2 regions of the Aliiglaciecola sp. NS0011-25 genome follow, and region 2 is predicted to be linked to the other one. Evidence: riboswitches for the same ligand, from Rfam matches in the RefSeq annotation. Region 2 holds a riboswitch; the other holds the start of a gene.

Region 1 (3,160 bases), on a different contig from region 2:
AACAAATCGAAGTAGAGAGTAGGGCGCAGGCTAAGGCAAAGAGCCCATTAATAAACCTGACTTTGATGATTTGAAAAGACAACTTTAACGTCCTCGGTTTTTTTGTAGGGCAAATAAGAAAAATAGGCTGCCAATTGCGGAGGTGATAATCCCAATGGGGATTTCTTGGTTGTCGACTATCACTCTGGCGACAACATCGACCCAAATTAAAAAACTACCGCCAACTAGTACACAGCCAATTATTAAATTTCGGCTAGTTACCCCAAACCAACCTCGGACAATATGCGGGATCATTAATCCAACAAAACCAATTCCGCCGCAATAGGCCACTATGCATGAGGTGAGTGCTGCGCAAATGACTAAAACCATTAGACGCAATGAGTCTACTTTAATTCCTAATGTTTGCGCATTTTCATCACCTAACAACATTGCGTCTATGTGACGACCGAAAAGCCACAATAAAACAACACTAATAGTGACGATGGGGAGCATAATCCACACGAACCACATTTGTGCATTGGCTAAACTTCCGAGTAACCAAAAAATGACTTTATTGGCAGCAAAGGGCTCAGCCATGAATAATAAAAAATGACTTAAAGCGCTTAGCATAAACGAAACGGCCACACCGGCTAAGAGTAGATGCTCGGTGCGATTTCCAAATAATTTACGGGATAGTATCTGAACAATAGTGACAGCTAGAAAAGCCCCTAAAAAGGCAGCTAAAGGCAATGCATAAGTAAAGGGGATTTGCGCTAGAAAAGCAAAAGTTGAAGAGTATGAAGCTAAGCTACCATTGAATAGTAGGGTTGCAATACTTGCTCCTAACCCCGCTCCTGAAACCACTCCGAATAAATAGGGATCCGCCAATGGATTGCGATAGACATTTTGTAATGTTGCCCCGGCGACAGCTAAACCTGCTCCAACTAAAAAACCAACAAGCACGCGAGGTAGTCGAACTTGCCAAAATATAACGTCATCAACCTTAGCTGGGCAATTATTTAGCACACATTGAAATACGGTGAGCACATCAAGGTCTGCTGCGCCAAAAAACAATCCACAGAAAATACTCAGTAAGCTGAGGCTGGTAAGAATCCCCCATTTACTCTTAGACATCGACTGAGCCTCTATTCTTCTCATAATCGTCAAAATCAATATCAGGAGGATAAAACTCGATTCTTATTTTATTCGCACCTGGCTTTTCAATAATTTGACAGGGGGTTTTGAAAACCTGCTGCAATCGCTGTTGGGTCAACACATCTTTAGGATAGCCAAAGGCTAATAACTGACCTTGAGCTAAAAGCGCGATTTTGTCACAGTAATCGGCCGCGTGATTTAAGTCGTGCAGGCTCATGACTATAGTGACTTTGTTTTGTTTCGCTATTTTGCGCAATAAGGATAATATTTGATGTTCATAATACACATCTAAGTGGTTTATCGGCTCATCTAACACAAACAGTCCTGCACCTTGAACTAACGCTCTGGCAATTTGCCCTCGCTGTTGTTCTCCCCCCGACAACGAACTAAATAGTTGATGACTTTTTTCCCTTAAACCAACCTGTGCGATTGCTTCAGTAACCCTTGCTTTTTGTTCTGAGGATACCTTGGAAAATATAGATTGATGAGGAAGTAAGCCCATACTAACTATTTGTTCAAGGTTTAGGTTGAAAACACTAGCATTGAATTGATTCACTACTGCTATTTGTTTAGCTCGGGTAATTGCGGAAAGGTTTTCGAGCGCTTTTGAGTGCCAAAATACCTGTTGCTCAGAAGGATATTGACCAGAAATTAATTTTAGTAATGTGGTTTTACCCGCACCGTTTGGCCCTACCACAGCAATTAGCGCTCCCTCTTCTACCTGAAACCCAATATCAGATAATATTTGCGTATCAGCAATATAGTAATTGAGCTTATTTAGTTTGAGCATTGGTGTGACAGTCTTTTCCATTTTGTTTTATCGAAGTGATGTTAAGCGATGTAACAACCTATTCGATGTTTAAAATTATTGGTATTTAGGGAAATCGCAACGAAATGATTATGCAAGTCGATCGTGTATTCCCGCACGCTAGAAAAAAGGTATAAGTAAAGATTAGGCTGGTATCTGACTCTCAATCGGCAAGAATGCCAATTAATTACAGTTGCGGGTACAGTTTTGGATTTACACCAAATTCCCATTTTGTTTTCACTGGGGCGCAGGAAATAAAACTACCCTGTGCGTAACTTGGAGTGAAAAACCGAATCTATTATATAGCCAAAATATAGCAATCTTTGTCCTTGTGCCCTAGCGTTATTTGCTAAAAAAACGTTTAATATCGTACAAATAGAATAATAAGACAGGTATATGGGAATGTTTAACGCCGCTTCGCTATCGCGGACCATTGACGTTATTAACGATAATATATGCAAATTAGTTAGCTGGTTTACTTTGTTTATGGCGTTAATCACATTGCTTATCGTGATATTAAGGTATGGCTTCGATATTGGCTGGATTGCGATGCAAGAATCTGTAATGTATTTGCACGCTTGTGTGTTTTTGTTAGGTAGTGCCCATACGTTGCGGGTTAATGAGCACGTCAGAGTCGACATATTTTACAGTCGATTCGATACTGTTAAAAAAGCTAAAATAGATACTTTTGGTACATTATTTTTTATGCTGCCGGTTAACTTATTTATTTTTATTATTTGTTGGGATTACGTGGCATCTTCTTGGAATATTATGGAAGACTCACAAGCAGCTGGTGGCTTACCAGCGGTGTTTCTACTCAAAACCTTCATACTTTTATTTGCCGCGCTCATGGTTTTGCAGGGAATTTCAGAATTAATTCGCAATATCAGCGTTTGTTTAAATCACCCTAAAAACGTGATTACTGAGGATAAATAATGGAATACCTCTCTCTGATCATGTTCTTAGTTGTTTGTTGCACGTTATTACTGGGTTATCCAGTGGCATATACGTTAGCTGGAACCGCTTTAATTTTTGCGGGTGTGGGTGCATTATTTGGTGTTTTTGATACCGCTTATTTGCAAGCTGTACCTAGCCGACTTTATGGCATAGTGACAAATCAAACTTTAATCGCCGTGCCCCTGTTTGTTTTTATGGGGATCATGTTAGAAAAATCCAAAGTCGCTGAAAATTTATTAATTGCCATGGGTCAAGTATTTG
Region 2 (3,160 bases):
CTGCAAATATCCTTGGTAAGCAGCTAAATCAAATACGATTTCGTTTTCGATGGATTGTTTGAAAAATACCATTTCAGCGCTCAATCCATTATGAGTATCGATGACGAAACCCAGATCCAAACCTTCACTATTTTCTTCGGTCAATTGCAAGCCTGCAGCTTCACCGTATGCATAAGGGCCATCGTTATAACTTTGCTCATACAAACTTGGCGCCCGGAAGCCGGTTCCGTATGTCGTTTTAAATTTTACATCCGCAAAATCAAATGAAACTACTTTGACTGCACCTAAGCGGACGCTATTGTGTTTACCGAAGGTGTCATTGTCGTCGTATCTGTAGCCTAGATTAAACGCCAATTGATTTGAAAACTGACCTAACCACTCAACAAATAGACTTTTCTGACTTCTGTCTAAATCACTGCTTTCGATTTCTTGGGTTTCTTTTTCAAGACCAAATACAAGATCGTGCTGTTTCCAGTTTACACTTCCAATGTATTCAAACTTATCGATAGTGCCTGAATTGGTAAATCCATACTCACCATTATTGATAAAATCTCTTTCAACATCCGTTTTGTTGTAAGCCACTTGGTGTTGACTATGACTGTCTTGATAACTCAAAGCGCCGCGGAAAGTTTGCTGATCCGCTTCCGTTGTGCACTGATTAATTTGTGCAAAGGTGGTGTTGTCGTAACAGCCGTCGTATTGATTTTCTGCATCAACATTACGAAATACCAAAGAAGCTGCAATTTTATCAGTTAATTCCAGTTGGCCTTTAAAGTGAACAGTTTGGTTATCGTAACCATCTTTTTCACCGCTTTCATCGCTAACTTGCGCGTTAAAACCGTCACTTTTAACTTTCGATGCTGACAACGAAAATGAACCGCTGTTGTTGCCGCCAGCAACATTAGCGTTTAATACTTGTGTATCAAAAGACCCTGCTGCAAGTGTACCACTGGCTTCAAAACCTTTGGTTAGTTGCTTGCTGTACATACTTATAACGCCGCCGGCATCTGCGCCGTAGGAAAGACCTTGGGTGCCTCGCAATATTTCTATTCGTGACAACTGGTCAATTAGAACATCATCAAAAATCGGCGCGACTTGAGGAGATGAAGTGTCACTGAGTTCCACGCCATCAATATATAGTTTGGTTCTGAACCCCTCTTCACCACGAATTCTAACCACAGTACTTTTACCCAAACCGCCAGAATTAGACACGCCGACACTTGGCGTTTGACGTAAAATTTCAGTTACATTGAGAGCTGTTTGCATTTCAATATCGCTCTCATCTAATACTGAAACACTGGTGGCTAGTCGATTGGTTGGCAATTGAATACGGCTAGACACAACGGTCATCTTTTCAATGTCTTGTTGATTTTGCTGTTTTTGTGTTTGCGCATAGAGAGAGGGAGATGCCAGTGCCAAGCTAACGCTTAACGCTAAAAGAGTCGTTTTATTTTGCATGTTGTTTAGCCTTGTTAAGTACTCCGCCCGAGTACTATGTCATATGAATTACAGTTTGGAGTTTTGACTACAAACCTATGCTTCTCAGGCCGGTATCCGGGCTCACAAGTGTCCTAATAAAGACTCGATTAATAACCTTCCCATTTTTTCAAACAGTGGTAACTTATTAATCAAAAATACCCTTGAGTATCACTTGCTTACCGTTGCGGGGGCAGCGTCAGCATTAATCAGATTGGTATCTGATTGCACTGTCTTCCCGTTTAACCACCAGTGGTGGCACCTAAGAGGTGTGCATTATATCTATCTGTTCTTAAAAAAATAGGATTTTATAATTTTGTAATTAAAATAAGGTCAAGCTTGGCTCTTGGAGTGCGGAATATTGCTCTTTTAACGCTAATATTTGTTGTTCCCAATATTTGGCGTCGGCAAACCAAGGGAACGCTTGCGGGAAGGCAGGATCTTGCCAACGGCGGGATAACCAAGCCATATAATGGACCATGCGCATAGCTCGCAATGGTTCAATTAAACTGAGTTGGCTGCTGTCAAATTGTGAAAATTCTTCATAGGCTTCTACCAATGTGTCCATTTGGATTCGTTGTTGGTAGGTATCACCAGACAACATCATCCAAAGATCCTGAATTGCAGGTCCCATTCTACAATCATCTAAGTCGACAAAGGTTGGGCCATCTCGCCATAGAATATTGCCAGGATGACAGTCGCCGTGCAGACGAATGGATGAATTCGGTTTATACAAGCTTGCCGCTAATTCAGTAACTTGTCCTAAAATCGTAAAAAAAGCCGTATGCAAACTGCTGGGGATAAGTTCGGTTTTATGCAAGGTTGCGTTTGCATCAAGCAAATGCTCTTGAATACTAAAAGTAGGACGGAAACTAAACGGCTGGCCTTTAGATACTTGATGGATGCGACCGATAAACCGTCCCATCCATTCAAGCTGATCTAGATTATCGACTTCAAATTGTCTGCCACCAACCGATGGGAAGATGGCAAAGTAAAAACCCTGATAACTATGTAATGATTCATTATTGGTGCGTAAAGGTGCAACCACAGGAATTTCATGATCATGCAGTTCTTGTGCGAAGTCATGTTCCTCCTGAATTTGCTCGCGACTCCAGCGCTGTGGTCGGTAAAACTTAGCCACATATCGACGCTTATCATCGCAAATAAATTGATAAACCCTGTTTTCATAACTGTTCAGTGCCAACAAGCCCGAATCTACTAGGTATCCTCGGGATTCAATGGCATCCAGTATTGTATCAGGACCAAGTTGCGCAAAATCAAAGGTAGTCGCAATTGAGTCACTCATCGATATATGAACTTACTAGTTTCACTCATTTGAACAGGATCGTCACTGTCTGTTGAGGTCACCTTAAACTGAAATTCAGTCACGGTTTCATCTAACGCATAGGGATCGATTGCGATGCTAATCGGTAAGTTCAACACTTCCCCGCCAGCAACAGTCACCTGAGTTGGACCGATATATTTATTGCCTTCTAAGCCAACCACATCAATTTTATAGGTGTGCTCAGCTTGGGATTTATTCAGTACTTTTAAGGTATACACATTTTCAATTAGACCATCGTTTGTTTCTCTGAATAACGAATTTCGGTCTCTGATAATGTCTACTTCTAGTGGTACCCGTGCAATAATTTCATAGGCCAAAAGAGAGGTCATGATAAACAGT

What was found. A riboswitch is a leader RNA that binds a small molecule or an ion and turns the genes downstream of it on or off. The one in region 2 is predicted to bind cobalamin.
Region 1: linked by a shared signal. The riboswitch ahead of ABWV72_RS00300 (ABC transporter ATP-binding protein) and the one ahead of ABWV72_RS04175 (TonB-dependent receptor plug domain-containing protein) in region 2 are both predicted to bind cobalamin.

Annotation. Positions count from the first base shown of each region.
Region 1 covers NZ_BAABWR010000001.1:60,546-63,705, reverse strand. The annotation lists gene ABWV72_RS00310 (cobalamin-binding protein) at 1-82, opposite strand, end outside; gene ABWV72_RS00305 (FecCD family ABC transporter permease) at 85-1,113, opposite strand; gene ABWV72_RS00300 (ABC transporter ATP-binding protein) at 1,106-1,945, opposite strand; cobalamin riboswitch at 2,073-2,225, opposite strand; gene ABWV72_RS00295 (TRAP transporter small permease subunit) at 2,339-2,878, shown strand; gene ABWV72_RS00290 (TRAP transporter large permease) at 2,878-3,160, shown strand, end outside.
Region 2 covers NZ_BAABWR010000003.1:242,254-245,413, reverse strand. The annotation lists gene ABWV72_RS04175 (TonB-dependent receptor plug domain-containing protein) at 1-1,458, opposite strand, end outside; cobalamin riboswitch at 1,529-1,757, opposite strand; gene ABWV72_RS04170 (serine/threonine protein kinase) at 1,799-2,782, opposite strand; gene ccoG (cytochrome c oxidase accessory protein CcoG) at 2,779-3,160, opposite strand, start outside.